2 regions of the Stenotrophomonas sp. YJH_SMC_37 genome follow, and region 1 is predicted to be linked to the other one. Evidence: predicted binding sites of a transcription regulator. Region 1 holds the regulator's gene; the other holds the start of a gene.

The links. Region 1 encodes FliA, which starts transcription of late flagellar genes. Its sites were predicted from a motif close to TAAAGTTTNNCNNNCNNNGGCCGATAA; they were not measured.
Region 2: a site for FliA is predicted at 2,883-2,909, ahead of AC5P8J_RS20100 (chemotaxis protein CheW). Genes of this name have one in related genera too.

Annotation. Positions count from the first base shown of each region.
Region 1 is NZ_JCAFTG010000021.1:335-17,132, reverse strand. Features, by position in the region: gene flhB (flagellar biosynthesis protein FlhB) at 1-78, shown strand, start outside; gene flhA (flagellar biosynthesis protein FlhA) at 123-2,183, shown strand; gene flhF (flagellar biosynthesis GTPase FlhF) at 2,329-3,945, shown strand; gene AC5P8J_RS19455 (MinD/ParA family ATP-binding protein) at 3,932-4,819, shown strand; gene AC5P8J_RS19450 (RNA polymerase sigma factor FliA) at 4,816-5,559, shown strand; gene cheY (chemotaxis response regulator CheY) at 5,617-6,009, shown strand; gene AC5P8J_RS19440 (protein phosphatase CheZ) at 6,009-6,614, shown strand; gene AC5P8J_RS19435 (chemotaxis protein CheA) at 6,617-8,449, shown strand; gene AC5P8J_RS19430 (flagellar motor protein) at 8,553-9,293, shown strand; gene motD (flagellar motor protein MotD) at 9,295-10,311, shown strand; gene AC5P8J_RS19420 (ParA family protein) at 10,316-11,098, shown strand; gene AC5P8J_RS19415 (chemotaxis protein CheW) at 11,095-12,306, shown strand; gene AC5P8J_RS19410 (STAS domain-containing protein) at 12,419-12,727, shown strand; gene AC5P8J_RS19405 (response regulator) at 12,724-13,089, shown strand; gene AC5P8J_RS19400 (chemotaxis protein CheA) at 13,135-15,123, shown strand; partial or broken gene AC5P8J_RS19395 (HAMP domain-containing methyl-accepting chemotaxis protein) at 15,510-16,798, shown strand, end outside.
Region 2 is NZ_JCAFTG010000027.1:248-4,621, reverse strand. Features, by position in the region: partial or broken gene AC5P8J_RS20110 (methyl-accepting chemotaxis protein) at 1-1,727, opposite strand, end outside; gene AC5P8J_RS20105 (hypothetical protein) at 1,829-2,212, opposite strand; gene AC5P8J_RS20100 (chemotaxis protein CheW) at 2,349-2,840, opposite strand; gene AC5P8J_RS20095 (flagellar brake protein) at 3,068-3,841, opposite strand; partial or broken gene AC5P8J_RS20090 (methyl-accepting chemotaxis protein) at 4,000-4,374, opposite strand, start outside.

The DNA of each region.
Region 1 (16,798 bases):
CGCGCGTGGCGCACTGGCCCGATGCCGGACGCCCCGCACATCCAGGTGGATGAATTCGGCAAGGGAGGCCGCCCGTGAGCGCCCAGCCCTCCACCGGCTTCAACACCCGCCGCGCCCTGGAAATGATCCGCCAGGGTCTTGGCGCGCCGCTGATCGTGCTGGCCCTGCTGGCCATGGTCGTGGTGCCGCTGGCCGCGCCGGTGCTCGATGCGCTGTTCACCTTCAACATTGCCATCTCGCTGATGGTGCTGCTGGCGGTGGTCTACGTGAAGCGCCCGCTGGACTTCACCATCTTCCCGATCGTGCTGCTGATCACCACCATGCTGCGGCTGGCGCTGAACGTGGCCTCCACCCGCGTGATCCTGCTCAACGGCCAGAACGGCCACGATGCCGCGGGCAAGGTCATCGCCGCCTTCGGCGAATTCGTGATCGGCGGCAACTACGCGGTGGGCATCGTGGTGTTCGCGATCCTCACCATCATCAACTTCGTGGTGATCACCAAGGGCGCCGGCCGGGTCTCGGAAGTGACCGCGCGCTTCATCCTCGACGCGATGCCCGGCAAGCAGATGGCGATCGACGCCGACCTCAACGCCGGTTTGCTGACGCGTGAAGAAGCCAAGCTGCGCCGCGAAGAAGTCCGCGAGGAAGCCGACTTCTACGGTGCGATGGACGGTGCCAGCAAGTTCATCCGCGGCGACGCCATCGCCGGCATCCTGATCCTGTTCATCAACATGCTCGGCGGCCTGGCCGTGGGTGTGCTGCAGCATGGCATGCCCTTCGGTGAAGCCGCTGCCACCTACACCCTGTTGTCGATCGGTGACGGCCTGGTGGCCCAGCTGCCGGCGCTGCTGGTCTCCAGTGCGGTGGCGATGCTGGTCACCCGCGCCTCGCGCTCGCAGGACATGGCCCAGGCCATGACCGGCCAGGTGTTTGGCCAATACCGGGCGCTGGCGATCACCGCCGGCATCATCGGCCTGGTGGGCCTGGTGCCGGGCATGCCCAACGTCGCTTTCCTGACGCTGGCGTCGATCCTCGGCTTCATTGCCTGGAAGCTGTACCGCAAGACCCAGGCCCCGGCCGCCGATGCCGCCGCAACGGGCAAGGACCCGGCGGCGCTCAGCGCCCTCGGCCGCCCGGCCGCGCCGGCGCCCACCGCCGAACTGAGCTGGGACGAACTGCGCCCGGTCGATCCGCTGGGCCTGGAGGTCGGCTACCGGCTGATTCCGCTGGTGGACAGCAACCAGGGCGGCGAACTGATGGCGCGCATCAAGGGCGTGCGCCGCAAGCTGACCCAGGATGTCGGCTTCCTGATTCCATCGGTACACATCCGCGACAACCTGGAACTGCCCGCCAACGGCTACCGCGTGCTGGTGCACGGCGTGCCGGTGGCCACCGCCGAGATCCACCCCGACCGCGAGCTCGCGCTGGACCCGGGCAGCGCGCTTGGCACGCTGGAAGGCATCGCCGGCAAGGACCCCGCGTTCGGCCTAGATGCCACCTGGATCCAACCGCACCAGCGTGCCCAGGCCGAAACGCTGGGCTACACGGTGGTCGACCCGGCCACCGTGGTCGCCACCCACCTTTCGCACCTGATCCGCGAGCACGCACCTGAGTTGCTCGGCCATGAGGAAGTGCAACACCTGCTGGCCAACCTGGCCAAGAGCGCGCCCAAGCTCGTCGAAGATCTGACGCCGAAGGCGCTGCCGCTGTCGGCGGTGGTGCGCGTGCTGCAGAACCTGCTGGTCGAGCGCATTCCGATCCGCCAGCTGCGCAAGATCGCCGAGGCACTGGTCGAACATGCGCCCAGCAGCCAGGACCCGGCCGTGCTGACCGCCGCCGTGCGCACCGCCTTGGGCCGCTTCATCGTGCAGGAGATCGCCGGAATGTCGGCGGAGCTGCCGGTGTTCACCCTCAACCCGCAATTGGAACGTGTCTTGCAGGAGTCCACGCAGGGCAACGGCGCCGCGCTGGAACCCGGACTCGCTGAGCGACTGCACCAGAGCCTGGCCGAATGTGTCAGCAAGCAGGAAGCCCGCAACGAGCCCGCGGTCGTGCTGGTACCTGGCCCGGTGCGCGCTGCGCTGGCACGCCTGGTCCGCCACAGCGTTCCGTCGCTGTCGGTCCTGGCCTACAGCGAGGTGCCGGAGGACAAGCGCCTGAAGCTGGTCGGAACGATCAGCTGACGCCGCCCGCCGACGCGCCAGAAAACAGACACCACCTTCGAACCAACGCAACAGACAGATACCAAGGGGAACCCGCACCGTGCAGACCACCGACCACCCGAGTTCCCCGGCCGCCACTCCGCCGTCTTCGCCTCGTGACCACAGCATGAAAATCAAACGATTCGTCGCCGCCGACATGCGTTCGGCCATGAACCTGGTGCGCAAGGAACATGGTCCTGATGCCGTAATCCTGTCCAACCGCCGGATCGAGGAAGGCATCGAGATCGTCGCCGCCGCCAACTACGATGAAAGCGCCGTGCAGCGTGCGCTGGAAGCCTCGCGCCGCGACGTGGCGCCGCCGCCGGCGCCCAAGCCGCGCACCGCCGCCGATGCGGTAATCGCCGCCGTCACCCGCCGTCGCAGCGCCACCCCGGCACCGGAGCCGGTCGCCGCCACCACCTCGGCGGTGGCCGCCCTCGCCCGCGCCGCGGTCGGCGCCACCGGCCGCACCCTGGACAGCGCCGACGAGATCGTGCCGACCCGCGGCAGCACCGGCTTTGCGGCCACCCTCGCGCGTGCCGCCGTCAACGAACCGGCGCTGCCGGAACAGATCTTCGCGCCGTTCGCCGAGGCCATCGTTGCACCGGCCGCCGCCGTGCCGGCCAACCGCGCCCGCTTCCCGATCGATCCGCCGCACGAGGCGCATCACGAAAGCGTGGCGCCGGCCGTGCAGCCGCCGCCGCTGCCGACCGCTGCCGTCGCCGACGCGCAGCCGGCCAGCGCCGCCAGCGAACCGGCGTTGGCCGATGCCATTGTCGAAACCGCGCCGGCCCCCACCCTGGCTCCGGCTCCGGTGCTGACGGTGGTCGCCCAGGACGACGCCGAGATCCGCCAGTTGCGCCAGGAAGTGGCCGGCATGCGCCAGGTGATCGAGCGCGAGATGAACCGCTTCACCGACGAGCGCCTGCGCGGCTGCCCGGTGCGCGCCACCGCGTTGGACCTGATGGACGAATATGGCTTCGATGCCGGCCTGGCCCGCGACGTGGCCATGCAGATCCCGCTGGAGACCGAAGCCCATCGTGGCCGCGGCCTGATGCTGGGGCTGATCTCGCGCAAGCTGCCGATCGCCCCGGTCGACCCGCTGGAAGAAGGCGGCGTGATCGCCCTGGTCGGCCCGACCGGCGCCGGCAAGACCACCACCATCGCCAAGCTGGCCTCGCGATTCGCCGAGAAGCACGCGCCGCGTGACGTCGCCCTGGTCACCACCGATACCGCCCGCATCGGCGCCCGCGAGCAGCTGTACGGCTACGGCCGCCAGCTCGGCATCGCGGTGCACGAGGCCAACAGCGGCACCGACCTGGACCAGCTGCTGGAACGCCTGAAGGACTACAAGCTGGTGCTGATCGACACCGCCGGCCTGGGCCCGCGCGACCGCGCGCTGGCCGCCCAGCTGCAGTGGCTGCGTGCCGCCCGCCAGGTGCGCACCCTGCTGGTGCTGCCGGCCAATACCAGCTTCGGCGACATGGACGAGGTGGTCCGCCGCTTCGGCGCCGCCAACCTGCAGGGTCTGGTGCTGAGCAAGCTGGACGAGACCGGCCGCTTCGGCAACGCCCTGTCTGTGGCCGTGGACCATGCCCTGCCGATCACCTGGGTGACCGATGGCCAGGACGTCCCGGAGGACCTGCACCGGGCCAGTGCAGCCAATCTCGTACTTCGCCTTGAAGATTTGCGCCGAGCGGCCGATATGCCCTGCAACCCGGAGTTGAACCATGCCGTCGCGTGAGTACGCCAAGCTGACCAAGACCTTCCCGCTGTCGGCCACCCGCAGCGAGCCGCTCGGCCCTGTGCGCACCATCGCGGTGACCGGCGGCAAGGGCGGCGTGGGCAAGACCAACGTCTCGGCCAACCTGGCTGTGGCGCTGGCGGGCATGGGCAAGCGCACGCTGCTGCTGGACGCCGACCTGGGCCTGGCCAACATCGACGTGATCCTGGGCTTGAACCCCACCTTTACGCTGGCCGACCTGGTGGCCGGCCGCTGCTCGCTGGACGACGTCATCGTCGAAGGCCCGAACGGCGTGCTGGTCGTCCCGGCCGCTTCCGGCCGCCGGCACATGGCCGAGCTGGCCCCGGCCGAGCATGTCGGCCTGGTCAACGTGTTCTCCGAACTGGAACGCGAGCTGGACATCATGGTGGTCGATACCGCCGCCGGCATCACCGACGGCGTGCTGACCTTCTGCCAGGCCGCGCAGGACACCGTGGTGGTGGTCTGTGACGAACCGGCCTCGATCACCGACGCCTATGCGCTGATCAAGGTGCTGTCGCGCGAGCGCGGCGTGGACCGCATCCAGGTGGTGGCCAACATGGTGCGCGACCCCAACGAGGGCCGCGTGCTGTACGAAAAGCTGACCCGGGTCTGCGAGAAATTCCTCGCCGATGTCTCGCTGAACTATCTGGGCTGTGTGCCGCAGGATGATTGGCTGCGCCTGTCGGTGCAGCGCCAGCAGCCAGTGGTAAAGGCCTACCCGTCCAGCCCGGCCGCGCTGGCGATCACCGAGATCGCGCGCCGCACCGCACGCTGGCAGGCGCCGACCGAACCGCGTGGCGGCGTCGAGTTCTTCCTCGAGCGCATTCTCAAGCAGCGCGGGGTGGCCGCATGAAAGGCGCAGCCCAGTACCGGGAGGTCCAGCGCTCGGCGGCCAACGAGGTCATCTCCCAGCACTCGGACCTGGTGCGGCGCATCGCCCACCACCTGGCCGCACGCCTGCCGGCGAGCGTGGAGGTGGACGACCTGATCCAGGCCGGCATGATGGGGCTGATCGAAGCGTCGCGCAGCTACGACGCCGACCAGGGCGCCTCGTTCGAGACCTACGCCTCGATCCGCATCCGCGGTTCGATGATCGACGAGATCCGCCGTGGCGACTGGGTGCCGCGCTCGGTGCATCGCCGCGCACGCGACGCCGCTGCCACCATCCGCCGCCTGGAACAGAGCACCGGCCGTGCCGCCAGCGCCACCGAAGTGGCCGCCGCGATGGAGATGCCGCTGCCCGAATACCTGCGGCTGATGGAAGACGCCGCGCGTGGCCAGGTGCTGAGCCTGGAGTCACGCATCGAGGACCAGGGCGAGCTGGACACCGTCGCCCAGGGCGGCCCGACCCCGCAGCAGGTGCTGGAGCGCGGCGAGTTCGGCCGCGAGCTGGGCAAGGCCATCGGCCACCTGCCCGAGCGCGAACAGCTGGTGCTCTCGCTCTATTACGAGCAGGAACTGAACCTGAAGGAGATCGGCGCGGTGCTCGGCGTGAGCGAGTCGCGGGTCTGCCAGATCCACGGCCAGGCCGTGCTGCGCCTGCGTGGACGATTGAAGATTTTCGAGGCGGCCGACGCCGGCCTGGAAGAGTGAACATGCCCGAGGCGGCTGCCCCCGGCCACCCGGAATGAACAACAAAGGAACTCTGCTTTGAACAAGAACATGCGCATCCTGATCGTCGACGACTTCTCGACCATGCGTCGCATCGTCAAGAACCTGCTGGGCGATCTTGGCTTCACCAATACCGCCGAAGCCGAGGACGGGCATGCCGCGCTGTCGCTGCTGCAGAGCCAGTCGTTCGATTTCGTCGTCACCGACTGGAACATGCCGGTGATGACCGGCATCGAGCTGCTCAAGGCGATCCGCGCCGATGCCAAGCTGAAGACCCTGCCAGTGCTGATGGTCACTGCCGAAGCCAAGCGCGAACAGATCATCGAAGCCGCCCAGAACGGCGTGAACGGATACATCATCAAGCCCTTCACCGCGCAGACGCTGGAAGAAAAGCTCGGCAAGATCTTCGAACGCCTGGCGGCCAGCGCCTGATGGATACCACGGTCGACAAGAACGCCCTCGCCCTGCGCCTGCAGGAAGCCCTGGACGCACTGGAGTCCGGTGACGAAGCTGCCTGGCGGCAACGCATCGACGGACTGGTCGCGCTGCGCACGCAGCCGATGATGAGCGGCCTGTCGCGGCTGGCCCGCGAGCTGGGACAGGCGCTGGGTGAACTGCCGACCGTGCCCAGCGAGGCCGGTGAACTGGATGACGCCTGCGCGCGCCTGGACCACGTGGTGGCGATGACCGAACAGGCCACCCACCGCACTCTGGACCTGGCCGAGGAATGCCGCAGCCTGACCGAACAGCTGCGTGCCGAAGGCCTGCAGCCAGGCCAGGACGCGCAGCTCGAGCGCATCCGCCACAACCTGACCGAGATCGCCCTGACCCAGAGCTACCAGGACCTGACCGGGCAGATCATCCGTCGCGTGGTCGGCATCGTCCGCCGCGTGCACGAGGGCTTCGGCGCACTCGGCCTGCCGCCGGAACAGCATCGCACCGACCCGGCACTGGCCGGGCCGGCACTGAAGGGACTGGACCGCCACGCGGTCTCGCAGAACGACGCCGACGACCTGTTGTCGGATCTGGGGCTGTAAGCATGAGCGCGGTATCCGACGACATCACTGCCGATTTCATCATCGAGGCGCAGGAGATCCTGGACCGCCTCGGCGAACAGCTGGTGTCGCTGGAGCAGGCACCGCAGGACAGCGACCAGCTCAATGCGGTGTTCCGCGGCTACCACACGCTCAAGGGCGGCGCCGGCTTCCTCGGCGTCACTGCCATGGTCGAGCTGTGCCACGCCGCTGAGGAGGCGCTGGGCGCGGCGCGCGCCGGCCAGGCCGTGCTGCAGGCCCACCACTTCGACGCGGCCCAGCAATCACTGGATTACCTGCAGTCGATGCTGGACGCCGTGTCGTCCGGCACCGAGCCGGGCTATGCGCCGCCGGACCTGATCGCCCAGTTCGACGTGCACGGGGGTGCCGTGGCTGCGCCCGCCGCCGCCGCAGCACCCGCCGCGGGGGGCAGCGACCTGATCACCGACGACGAATTCGAGGCGCTGCTCGACCAGCTGCACGGTGGCAATGCTCCGACTGCGATCGCGCCGGCAAAAAAAGCCGACGACGGCCTGATCAGCGAGGACGAGTTCGAAGCCCTGCTCGACCAGTTGCACGGTGGCGCCGCACCGGGTGCCAAGCCTGCTGCAGTCCTGGCACCGGCGCCGGCGCCCGCGCCGCGCCCGGTCGCTGCACCGGCACCCGTGGCCAAGCCGGCGGCCAAGCCGCTGGCCGAGGCCGAACACACGGTGCGCGTTGATACCAAACGCCTGGACGCGATCGTCAACCTGATCGGCGAACTGGTGCTGTCGCGCAATCGGCTCAAGACCCTGCGTGCACGCCTGCGAGATGAAGAGCTGGACCGCGCCGTGTCGACGCTGGATATCGCCACCGCGCGCCTGCAATCGGCGGTGATGCGCACCCGCATGCAGCCGGTGGGCAAGGTGTTCTCGCGGTTCCCCAAGGTCGCCCGCGACGTTGCCCGCTCGCTGAAGAAGGAAGTGGACCTGGAGCTGATCGGTGCCGAGACCGAGCTCGACCGCAACTTGGTCGAGGCCCTGGCCGACCCGCTGGTGCACCTGGTCCGCAACGCCATCGACCATGGCGTGGAAATGCCCGACCTGCGCGAAGCACAAGGCAAGCCGCGGATGGGCCATGTACGCCTGTCGGCGCAGCAGGAAGGCGACTACGTCAGCATCGAGGTGCAGGACGATGGCGCCGGCATCGACCCGGAGAAGCTGCGCGCCAAGGCGCGCGAGAAGGGCCTGATCGATCCGGAAGCCGCCGCCCGCCTGAGCAGCGAGGAGTGCCTGCACCTGGTGTTCCTGCCGGGCTTCTCGACCAAGCAGCAGGTCACCGATATCTCCGGCCGTGGCGTCGGCATGGACGTGGTGCAGTCGCGCATCCGCGAACTGAGCGGCCAGATCCAGATCCAGTCGGAACTGGGTCGTGGCAGCCGCTTCCTGATCCGCGTGCCGCTCACCCTGGCGATCCTGCCGACCCTGCTGGTGCAGGCCGGCGAGGACGTCTACGCGCTACCGCTGGCACGCGTGATGGAAGTGCTGCACGCGCCGCGCACCTCGCTGGGCTGGTTCGATGGCCGCGCCGTGCTTGATCGCCGCTCGCACACCCTGCCGCTGGTCGACCTGCGCCAGTGGCTGGATGTGACGCCGGCCGCGTCAACCCTGCTGACCATCGTGGTGCTGCAGGCCGGCGAAGCCCGCTTCGGGCTGGTCGTGGACCAGGTGCGCGGGCGTGAGGAAGTGGTCATCAAGCCACTGCCAAAAGCCCTGCGCGGCCTGCGCGGTTATGCCGGTGCAACCTTGATCGGCGATGGTCGCATGGCCCTGATCCTGGACGTGGACGGGCTGCGTTGAACCCCGCCAGGGCCATGCCCGGCGACCCGAAAAACTGTGACTACCGTCTGTACGCGATCTACCGGTGTCTCAAGTCCCATTCATACACGCCGATACCGGAACCATGGATAGACTCAGCCTCATTGGACTCTTTCTCGCCCTGGCCTCGCTGGTCGGCGGCAGCATCCTCAAGGGCGCCGGCCTGGCGTCGTTGTGGTCGCCTGCGGCGTTCGTGATCGTCATCGTCGGCACCGTCGCCGCGATCCTGCTGCATACCTCGCCGGCGGTGTTCAAGCATGCGTTCAAGATCGTGCGCTGGGTCGTACGCCCGCCACACAGTGATCGCCGCGAACTGATCCAGCAGATCGTCGAGTGGAGCAACATCGCCCGCCGCCAGGGCCTGCTGGGTCTGGAATCGCAGGTGGAAGCGCAGCAGGACCCGTTCCTGCGCAAGGGCCTGCAGCTTCTGGTGGACGGCGTCGAGCCCGAATCGATGCGGCACATGCTGGAAATCGAACTGGGCAGCCAGGAACACCAGGACCAGGCCGGCGCCAAGGTCTTCGAAGCGATGGGCATCTACGCCCCGACCCTCGGCATCATCGGCGCCGTGCTCGGCCTGATCGCGGTGATGAAGAACCTGGCCGACCCGAGCAAGCTCGGCCACGGCATCGCCGCCGCGTTCACCGCCACCATCTACGGCATCGCCTCGGCCAACCTGCTGTTCCTGCCGGTGGCTGCCAAGCTCAAGAGTGTGATCTCGCACAACACCCGCGACCGCGAAATGGTCATTGAAGGGCTGATCTCGATCGCCCAGGGCGAGAACCCGCGCAACATCGAAACCAACCTTTCCGGCTTCCTGCACTGACATGGCCCGCCGCAAGCACCACGAAGAGCACGCCAACCATGAAGCATGGGCGATCCCCTATGCCGACCTGATGACGCTGCTGCTCGCCTTCTTCGTGGTCATGTACGCGATCTCCTCGGTCAACGAGGGCAAGTACCGGATCATGGCCGACGCGCTCACCGATGCCTTCGGTGGCGCACCGCGCACCATCAACCCGGTGCAGGTGGGGAACAAGCAGGTGCAGGGTGGCGGCTGGGACAGCCCTTCGGTGATCAAGTCCGGCACCAAGATCGGCCCCTCCGCGCCGGCGCCGTCGCACGACCCGACCCTGCTGCCGTCGATGGCCTCGCAGATGCGCATGCCGGTCTCCGTGCACAACCAGGAACAGATCGCCCGTGCCGAGCGCCAGCTCAACAGCATCGCCGACCGCCTCACCGCTGCATTGGCGCCGCTGATCGACCGCGGCATGATCAGCGTGCGCCGCACCGAGTTGTGGATTGAAGTGGAGATCAACAGCGACATCCTGTTCCCCACCGGCTCGGCCGCGCTGGACGTGCATGCACGGCAGACGCTGGCCAGCCTCGCCGAGGTGCTGCGTGACGTGCCCAACAGCGTGCGCGTGGAAGGCCACACCGACAACGTGCCGATCGCCACCGCCACCTTCCCTTCGAACTGGGAACTGTCGGCCGGACGCGCCGCCAGCGTGGTGCATCTGTTCGCCGACCAGGGCGTGCAGCCGTCGCGGCTGGCGATGGTCGGCTATGGCCAGTTTCGTCCGCGCGAAGAGAACGACAGCGCGCAGGGGCGCAACCGCAACCGCCGGGTGATGGTCATCATCCTGGCCGACACCTCGCATTCGGTGGATCCGCTCGGCCAGCGCCTCAATGCGGCCACCGGCGCCGTCGACAACAGCACCACCGAACAAGCCGCCGCAACTCCGGCCAGCGCCCCCACCTCCCCCATCGCACCGGTGAAGTTGCCGCCGGTGCCGGCTGGCAGCCGCGTCGGCGCCGCCGTTCCCCCGGCAATGAAGGAGTAAACCGATGCGCATCTGGGCAATCGCCAACCAGAAGGGCGGAGTCGGCAAGACCACCACCACCCTCGCCCTCGGCCGCGGCCTGGCCGCGCTGGGCCATCGCGTGCTGCTGATCGATCTCGATCCGCACGCCTCGCTCAGCCGCGCCTTCGGCGTACCGGTGGATCCGCCGCCGGCCGGCGTGCTGGAACTGTTCGGCGCTCCGCCGGCCGATCTTTCCAGCCTGTGCCATGCCAGCAGCATCCAAGGCCTGGACTATGTCTGCGCGCAGTCGGCGCTGGCCACGCTGGAGCGCCGCAGCGCCAACCAGCCCGGCCTCGGCCTGGCCCTGCAGAACGCACTGGCGCGCCACCAGGGCCAGCACGACTACATCCTGCTGGACTGTGCCCCCACCCTTGGCCTGTTGATGATCAACGCGCTGGCCGCTGCCGACCGCCTGATCATCCCCACCCAGGCCGAGCCGCTGGCCCTGCATGGCCTGGACGGCATGGTCCGCACCGGCGAGATGGTCGAGCGCTCGCGCCGCCGCCCGCTGCCGATCTCGATCCTGCCGACCCTGTTCGACCGCCGCACCCGCGCCGGCAACGAGTCGCTGCGCACCATGCAGGATCGTCATGGCACCCGCGTGTGGGAAGACGCCATTCCGATCGACACCCGCATCAGCAATGCCGCAGGCCTGACCCTGCCCAGCGTTGGTGAGGAGTACCCGGGCCGCGGCCTGGCCGCCTATCGCCGCGCACTGAACTGGATCCTCGGTGAGGATGCCCGCGCCCTGGAGCAGGCCGCATGAACAGCACCGGCGTACTGGACGACTATCTGGACGAACTGCTGGGCGAAGCGATCGCTCCGGCCGTCGTGCTTCCAACGCCTGACAGCGTCGCCCCGGCCCCGGCCAGCATATCGCAACCGGACCATGAGCCGACCTGGGATGACCTGCCGGCCGAGGTGATCTACGAAACCGACACCGTCGCCGCGGCGCCTGCCGCGGACAACGCCGCGCTCGAAGCCGCCTTCGAGGCCGCCGCAACGGCCGGGCGCGAACCCACCTGGGACGATCTGCCTGCCGAGGTGATCTACGAAACGGAGACTGTTGCCGTTGCACCGGCAGAGGACGACGCAGCACTGGAGGCCGCCTTCGAGGCCGCCGCAATGCCGGTCGCCGCTCCCGAGCGGGAACCGACCTGGGATGATCTGCCTGACGAGGTGATCCACGAGACGGCCCCGGCCAAGGCCGACCCGGAGCCCACCTGGGACGACCTGCCCGACGAAGTGATCTACGAGACCGACGCGGCCGACAGCCATCACCTCGCCCACACTGACAGCCCCGGCCTGCAGGCAGCGTTCGAGGCCGCTGCCGGCGGCGCGGATGTCCCCACGCCGCCCCCGGCCGTGGTAGCGCCCCCGGCGCCGCGCCCTGCGCCCGCGCCTGCCCCGGCTGCGCCCGCTGCCGTCGCGCCGCCGCCCCGCGTTGCCGTGGATGCCCCGGCCACCAACCGTCCCGGCACCTGGCAGGAACTGCAGGCACAGGCTCTCCAGCCCGCCAGCAGCCCGCATCCGCAGAACCGCCGCGCCGGCGAGCGCACCTCGCGCTGGCTGCGCCTGCGTTGCGGCGCCCAGGCTTATGCGCTGGAACTGCTGAAGGTGCAGGAAGTGGTGCTGCCAGTTCCCCTGCTGCCATTGCGCGGCACCGCACCAGCGATGCTCGGCATCATGAACCTTCGGGGCCAGGTGGTACCGGTGATGGATCTCGGCCTGCACCTGGGTGCGGCCGCTGCCGAAGACGATTCGCAGACCCGCATCGTGGTGCTGGAGGAAGACGGCGAAACCATCGGCCTGCGCGTATCGGCGGTGGAAGATGTCGCCAACCTTACCGACTCGCAGATCGAGCCGCCTGATACCGCGCGCATCTGCCAGATTTCCAACGACCTGTTCCGTGGCGTCGCCCGGGTCAGCCAGCGTCCGATGATCCTGCTCGACGCCACACGGCTGTTGAGTTGAGTCGGCGCTTTGCGCCGACGCGGTGCCTGTCGGGGACGCAACGCGTCGATTCCCCTAAAGAACCCTGCCGGGGTGCCGTTATGGATCACGGAACCGTTTGTCCGGAGCAACGATGAGCACTGTCGAACTGGGTGGGGATCTCGGCATCGAGAGCAGCACCGAGCTCAAGAACCGCCTCGCCCCGCTGGTGGCGCAGGCAGGCGAGCTGACCCTGGATGCAAGCCAGGTCGCCCGCATCCACACGGCCGCCGTGCAGGTGCTGTGTGCATTCGTGCAGGCCCGCCGCGAGGCCGGCCTGGGCACCGGCTTCCACGGTTGCACCGCAACCTTCCGTGACGCCGCGCGCCTGCTGGGCGTCACCCAGGCCCTGGGCCTGGACGCAACCCATGACAACCTGAAATCTGTGGAGAACGCTGCATGAGCGCACGTATCTTGGTGGTGGACGATTCGGCGTCGATGCGCCAGATGGTTTCCTTCGCCCTCACCTCGGCCGGTTTTGCCGTCGAAGAAGCCGAAGACGGCGCGGTCGCGCTCGGTCGCGCCAAGGGCCAGCGCTTCAACGCGGTGGTCACCGACGTCAACATGCCGAACATGGACGGCATCGCGCTGATCCGCGAACTGCGCCAGCTGCCGGACTACAAGTTCACCCCGCTGCTGATGCTGACCACCGAATCGGCCGCCGACAAGAAGTCCGAAGGCAAGGCCGCCGGTGCCACCGGCTGGCTGGTCAAGCCGTTCAATCCGGAACAGCTGGTCGCCACCGTGCAGAAAGTGCTGGGCTGATCGCCCCCCACCGCTTCCCTTCTTCGCTTCCGGACCACCAATGCCATGAGCATGGACCTGCAACGCTTCCACGCCACCTTCTTCGAGGAGAGCCGCGAAGGCCTCGACGCGATGGAGGCTGGCCTGCTGGCCCTGGAATCGGGGCAGCAGGACGCGGAGATCATCAATTCGGTATTCCGCGCCGCCCACTCGATCAAGGGCGGCGCCGGCACCTTCGGCTTCGATGCCATCGCCGGCCTGACCCACGTGCTGGAAACGCTGCTCGATGAGCTGCGTGCCGGCAAGCGGGCGCTGGAAGGCCATGCCGTCGACGCCATGCTGTCTTCGGTGGACGTGCTTCGCGCCCTGCTGCGCGAAGCCGAACACGGCCAGGCTGCCGACCCCGCCGCTGTCGCCGCAGTGAAGGCGCGCCTGGAAGCCGTTCTCTCCGGCCAGGCCGCATCGAGCGCTCCGGTCGCGGCAGCGGCCAAGGTGGACGATACCCCCGAAGCCTGGCAGATCGGATTCACTCCGGCGCCGTCGCTGTTCATGAGCGGCAACGACCCGCTGCGCATCATCCGCGAGCTGGAACACCTCGGCTCGCTGCAGGTCGCCGCGCGCATGGAACGCCTGCCCGGCTTCGCCCAGCTCGACCCGCTGGAGGCCCACCTGGCGTGGGATCTGGGCCTGGTCGGCAAGGTGCCGCGCAGCAAGATCGAAGACACCTTCGCCTGGGTGCTGGACGACTGCGAACTGGACATCCGTCCGGCCGCGCCGCCAAGCCTGGCCACCCAGGCCCCGGCCGCAGCTGCCCCCGCTCCGGTGGCAGCGGCGCCGTCGGCACCTGCCGCGCCAGCCGCCAGTGGCGGCGCCAACCAGGAAGCGGAAACCTCGATCCGCGTCAGCGTCGACAAGGTCGATGCGCTGATCAACCTGGTCGGCGAACTGGTCATCACCCAGGCCATGCTCAAGCAGGTCTCGCACGCACTGGACCCGGTCCACGCCGAAAGCCTGTTCGCCGGCCTGGACCAGCTTGAACGCAACACCCGCGACCTGCAGGAAGCGGTAATCGGCGTGCGCATGCTGCCGGTCGATGCGGTGTTCCGCCGTTTCCCGCGCCTGGTCCGCGACCTGTCCAGCCGTCTCGGCAAGCAGGTGCGCCTGCGCACCGTCGGCGAAGGTACCGAGCTGGACAAGGGCCTGATCGAGAAGATCGCCGATCCGCTGGTGCACCTGGTGCGCAACTCGATCGACCACGGCCTGGAAATGCCCGACGTGCGCCGCGGTGCAGGCAAGGACGAGACCGGCACGATCACCCTGGCGGCCTCGCATCAGGGCGGCCATATCGTCATCGAAGTCAGCGACGATGGCCGTGGCCTGGACCGCGCCAAGATCCTGGCCAAGGCTCACGAACGCGGCCTGGCCGTGCCGGACAACCCGACCGATTCGCAGGTCTGGGACCTGATCTTCCAGCCAGGCTTCTCCACGGCCGATGCGGTCACCGACCTGTCCGGGCGTGGTGTCGGCATGGACGTGGTCCGCCGCAACATCCAGGCACTGGGCGGCGAGGTGCAGATCGAAAGCAGCCTCGGTACCGGCACCCGCACGCTGATCCGCCTGCCGCTGACCCTGGCCATCCTCGACGGCATGACCGTAGCAGTGGCCGGCGAAACCCTGATCCTGCCCCTGGCGTACGTGCTGGAGGCGCTGCAGCCGCAGGCCGAGGACATCCGCAGCATGGCCGGCGAGGGCCGCGTGCTGCGCGTGCGTGGCGAGTACCTGCCGATCCTCTCGCTGAGCGAGTACTACGGCTACGGCAACCGCGCACCCGGCAGCGAATCGCTGGTGGTGGTGGTCGAAGGTGATGGCCAGAAGATTGCGCTGGAGGTGGACGAACTGGTCGGCCAGCAGCAGGTCGTGGTGAAGAACATCGAGAACAACTACCGCCGCATCGGCGGAGTATCCGGCGCCACCATCCTCGGCGACGGCCGGGTCGCGCTGATCGTCGACATCGGTGGGTTGGTGCGCTCGCTGCGGATGCCGCAGGCGGCCTGATCCACGCTGCATGCGAACCATGGACCGCCGCCCCTCGGGGCGGCGGTTTTCGTTTGTGTTCGCCCTGCCAGTGGGGTCAGATTCCCTTCCGCAGGAACGGAATCTGACTGCGGGACGGCACCCCGAAACCAAATCGTGAACTCCGTCGGCACGCTAGTTGCTGTCGCAACCACTTCATCCAATCGAAAACCGCTTCGCTGCAACGCTTCCGTGCTGCCCTCCCTACGCATCCGAATGTGATCTGCGTCCATAAAGTCCATCGAGACTGCGCCGCTATTTCGCATTGACGGCCGTCACCGAACCCCACCGGGAACCACCGTTCGCTCTGCAACCACCCCCAAACCGGCGCACAGACGCCGGCACTCTGCCCACCTGGAGCACCCTGCATGAAGTGGTTCCAAGATCTGCCCATCGCCCGCAAGCTGGCTGTGGGGTTCACCCTCACCACGTTGATGACCCTGATCCTCGGCGCGTTCGCCCTGCTGCGACTGAGCGAAGCCAACGCGCAGCTACGCGACATGGCTGGCAACGATATCCCCTCGGTCCAGCACCTGGGCGAGGCGCGCTCGCAGCTCGGGGAGTTCCGCACCTACGAACTGGCCCAGCTGAGCATGCTCGACCAGCCGGAAAAGGTGGCCGACTACAACAAGCGCATGGACGACACCGCCAAGGCCGTACATGACGAACTGGCGGCGTACGCGGCGCTGCCGGCGCTGGACAAGGAGCGTGAACTGTATCGCGCAGCCAGCGCGCAACTGGATCGCTACTTCGCCGCCAACAAGGCGATGCGCGACGCCGTGACCGCCGGTGACGGCGCCCTGGCGCGGCAGATCTCCGACGAGCAGTCACGCCCGGCGCGCCGCGACCTGTTCGCTGCGATGAAGGCACTGGGCGCCCATATCGCCGGGCAGATGGACGGCAAGATCGCCGACGCCAACGCCACCCATCGCAACAGCATGATCGCCATCATCGGCTGCATCATCCTGCTGTCGCTGGTGGCCGCCGCGCTGGCCATCGTCATCTCGCGCGCGGTCACCGGCCCGCTGGGCAAGGCCGTGCATGCCATCCAGGCGGTCGCCCGCGGCGATCTCAGCGTCAGCACCCAGGCCACCAGCAGGGACGAAGCCGGCAGGATGCTTACGGCCACGGCCGAAATGACCGCAATGCTGCGCCGTTTCAGCGAGCAGACGCAGCTGATGGCACAGATGCATGCCGGCCCGGACATCAGCCACCGTATTCCGGAAGACTTCCCGGGCGTCTACGGCCAGCTGGCCAGCGGCATCAACACGGTGATCTTCGAACACCTCGATGCGATCGTCGATGCCATTGAAGTGCTCAACCAGTACGCCATCGGCAACCTTGCTCCGGACGCCCGCCGCCTGCCCGGCAGCCGCGCGATCCTGCACGAATCGATGGACGCCGCCAAGGCCAGCCTGCTGGCCATCAATACGCAGATCCAGCACCTGGCCTCGGCCGCCGCTGCGGGCGACTTCAGCCAGCGCGGTGACGCGCAGCGCTTCGATCACGATTTCCGCGTGATGATCGAGCAGCTCAACAGCATGATGCAGGTCGCCGACGGCAACCTCGGCCAGCTCTCGCAGCTGCTGCAGTCGATCGCCGCCGGCGACCTGACCGCACGCATGGACGGCCAGTTCAACGGCGTGTTCGCGCGCAT
Region 2 (4,374 bases), on a different contig from region 1:
ATGGCCGACATGGTGGTAACCACCTGGCCGACCACCTCACCGCCCTGCGAGGCGACGCCATGGGCGCCGATGGCGAGCTGGTTGGCCTGGCGGGCGTGTTCGGCGTTCTGGCGAACGGTGGAGGTCAGTTCCTCCATCGAGGCGGCGGTTTCCTCCAGGTTGGCGGCCTGCTGTTCGGTACGGCGCGACAGATCGCTGTTGCCCGAGGCGATCTCGCCGGCGGCCGAGCTGATCGCGCGGCTGGACTGCTTGATGCGGGTGACGATCTCGCTCAGCTGCGCGGCTGTGGCGTTGGCATCGTCGCGCATACGGGCGAACACACCCTGGTAGTCGCCATGCATGCGCACGGTCAGGTCACCCTGCGACAGTGCGGCGAGCAGGCCGGAGATCTGTTCGATGCTGCCGGCGTTGGCGTCCAGCAGGCCGTTGATCTGCTGGGCCAGCTGCAGGAAGAAGCCTTCCTTGTCGGTGGCGTCAATGCGGCCAGACAGGTCGCCGGCGGCGGCCTGGGCGATCACGCGGGCCACTTCCGCTTCAACCTGCGCTTCCTGGGTACGGTCGCGCCATTCCACCACGTAGCCGACAGTGTCACCGTCCTCATTGCGGATGGTCGAGACGACCTGGGCAAACTGGGCGTCGCCATACTGCATCGGGCGGCGGGCGACACCGTGCGCCTTCAGGTTGCCCAGCAGGGTCTGGTCCATTTCGCCACGGTGCTCAAGCACGGTGACCGGCTTGCCGATCAGCGAGGCCTGGGCATCGAAGTCCGGCAGGTCGCGGCGCACGTCGTCCTGGTACTGGCTCAGGGTCTGCTGCAGGGCGCGATTGGTGTAAACGATGGTGTTGCTGGTATCAGTCAGGTACACGCCGGTGGAGCTGTAATCCAGCGCGGTGCGGATGCGCAGGTTCTCGCGGGCGACCGCCTGGTCGGTCTCGATGCGTTCGCGCAGGTCGCGCTGCATGCGCTGCATGGCCTGCATCAGTTCGCCTACCTCGTCCTGGCGGCTGACGTCGATGTGGCCATCGAGCTTGCCGCCGGCCACGTCGTTGGCGACCGAGACGGCGCCGCGCACGCTGCCGACCAGTGCGCGGGCGAATAGCCAGACCAGCACCAGGCCGAGCGCGGCGCCACCCAGCAGGGCGATCACGGTCAGCACGGCCGAGGCGGAATAGGTGGACGCGGCCTGTTCGCGCGAGGCGCGGGCCAGGCGGTTGTCTTCGGCGATCAGCGCTTCCAGTGCCGAGGCGGCCTTGCGGTGCTTGGTGCGGGTTTCGCCGACGAAGGTATCGATGGCATCGTCCGGCAGGTCCAGTTCCAGCATCTCGGTGACACTGTCATAGGAGGCCAGGGCGTCCTTCCACTCCTTGGCGAAGGTGTCGAACAGCTTCTTCTGCTGCGCGTTGTCGACCAGCTTCGGGTACTCCTTGATCGACTTGTCCATGCTCGCGCGCAGCTCGACGCCCTGCTTGCGCGCATCGGACTTGACGTCGTCGCTGGCCCGGATCAGTTGCTGGTAGGCGGCATTGCGGTATTCGCCCAGCATGCCGCGCATCTCGCCGGCGAGGCGGATGCTCTCCATGCGTGAACCGGCCAGCTCGGTGGTGACGTTGTTCAGCGAATGCAGGCCGCGATAGGCGACGATGCCCTGCAACAGCATCACCAGCAGGAGGACGCCGAAAGTCAGCAGCAGCTTCGGCATCAGTTTCAGGTTGTTGATCCACGGCATGGGCGTTGCGAGCTCCTAAGGCAGACGCGCCCGGGCATCGGGCCCGGTTGCAGCAGAAACCACGCCGGCACCAGCACCGGCGTGGTCCGACGGACAGCGGATTACTTGATGTTGGCCAGCTTCAGGCCAGCGGGCGAGCTGACTTCGATTTCCGCGCGCGAGGCGTCACGCTGGATCTTGCCGATCACGCAGACGGTCTTGCCTTCCAGGGTTTCCAGCGGGAAGGAGAACTTGCTGCGGTTCTCGCCGGCGATGCGGGCCGAGAAGGTGTGGCGCGGGAAGGCGCCGCCCATGTAAAGGAAGGTCGGCTGGCCTTCGGAACCTTCTGCGTAGCGGGCCTTTTCGACCTTGCCGCAGACCATGCCGTCCTTGCCGACCGAGCGCGGTGCCAGTTCCGGCGGGATCATGTCGGCCGACTGGGCGAACGCGGAGGAAGCGGTGGTGGCCAGGACAGCGGCCGAAACGAACGCAAGCAGGGACTTCATCGAGGTATATCTCCGGGGATGGTGATGGTCGTTCCGGTTCCGCGCGCTCCTGCGCGACCGGCTTCTGTCCCCCTATCGGCACTGCCGGGGAGAACTGAAGGGTTTTGTGACCGGAACGTGAAGCAGGTCCGCTCGGTCAGGCAGCAGCGTCTTCGGCAAGGGCGTTCTGCCCCATGTCGGCGCTGTCGAGCAGGGTCTCGATGTCCAGCAGGATCAGCATGCGGTCGTCGTGGGTGCCGATGCCGGAGATGAAGCGGGTGTCGACGGCAGCACCGAATTCCGGGGTCGGACGGATCTGCTCGGCCGACAGCGGGATGACGTCCGAAACGCTGTCGACCACGATGCCGACCACGCGGTCTTCGACGTTCAGCACGATCATCACGGTGAAGGCGTCGTAGCGGGCATTGTCCAGGCGCAGCTTCAGGCGCAGGTCGATGACCGGCACGATGGTGCCGCGCAGGTTGATCACGCCCTTGATGTAGTCCGGTGCATCCGGCACCCGGGTGACGGCGTCGTAGCCGCGGATTTCCTGCACCTTGAGGATGTCCACGCCGTAGTGCTCGTCACCAAGGGTGAAGCTGAGGAATTCGCCACCGGCGCTGGCGGCGGAGTTGGTCTTGTCGTTCATCGAGGGGTCCTGGTTCTGCCGGAAGTCCCGGTGTCAGGCTCGATATCGGCCCCGCCGGGGGGGACTTTAGGTGCCGGCTCGGAGGCATCCGCGCATGGCGTGGGTCTGCCGAGGATCGGTAGTGCCGGAGGGTGGGGACTGCGGGGTAGGGGACGCGCCGGCCGTCGGCCGGAGGGGGAATGACGCGGGTGGCCGCCCCGCGACCGCCACTACCCATTGAACGCGCCCTACAGCTCGCCGTTGCGGCGTGCCTTGCGCTGGCGGTCGATGCGGAAGATGTAGCGCTGGATGGCGCTGTCGGCGCCGCGCGGCAGGGTGTCAAAGCGCATGCCTACCCGCTTGATCTCGATCCCGTTGGGTTGGCGCTGCGGCAACAGGTTGCAGACAACCAGCCCGATCTCCAGGTCCGGGCCGTCGGGCAACGACAGCACCGCCGGGTAGCGCTTCTGCAGGCTGAACACTGCGCAATCGGTTGGCACGGCGACCGCCAGGCCGCCGCCACTGATGTCCACCACCCGCATCGACAGGGCGTCGGCGCGGCTCTCGCCGGCGGGGATCCGCAGTTGGGGCGAATCGGTGACGGGGGTTTCCAGCCGGTACATCTCACGGCGTTGCAGATGCACCAGTTCGTCCGGAAGGGGGGCGCGGAAGGCAACGTGCCCATCGTTGTCCACGCGCTCCAGCGCGTGCAGGCGGAACCGCACGAGGACACGCTCGAGCTGGGCGAAGCACAGCAGATGGTCGGCCTGTTCGGCGGCACGGTTGGAAGCCTCCTGCAGGCTGCCATCGAGCAGCAGGTAGTCTTCATCCTCTTCGAGTTCGAGCAGTGCGGTCGGGAACGACCGGTCGCGGCCGTCGATATGGGCATTGATCAGTGATCGCTGGTCGATCAGCGAGCGCAGCAGCTGGCGCAACTGGCGCGGGTTGCGGACCAGGAAACGTTCGTCGGCGGCATCAGCCGCGTGGACATCATGCACTGCAGTGTCGTTGCCGTCGGACATGGAATCTACGGTCAGGGGCGGGCGCCAGCACGCGTTGGCGCGAGGCTCGATGGGGATATCGGCCTCTGCACCGGATTATGAAGTGGGATTTGCATCACTTTCCATGCGTAAGGGGCCAGACCCCTCTCCCGAGGGAGAAGGGTCCGACCCTGGCGACATCAGAACTCCTGCCAGTCGCCGTCTGCAGCCAGCGCCGACTGGGCTGTCCCGGTGCGCAGCGTACGTGCCGGGGCCGCCTTCACGGCCGGTGCGGCAGCTGCGACCTGGCGCGGTACCGGCGCCGCCAGCGGACGCGCCGGAATGGCCGTCGTGCCGTGCGATGCCAGCCGGAAGCGGGCCACGGCTTCGCCCAGCTGCACGGCCTGGTCTTCCATCGCACGCGCGGCGGCGGTGGCTTCCTCCACCAGCGCAGCGTTCTGCTGGGTGGTTTCGTCCATCTGCACCACGGTCTGGTTGACCTGCTCGATGCCGGCGCTCTGTTCCTGCGATGCGGCGGAGATCTCGGCCATGATGTCGGTCACGCGCTGCACCGA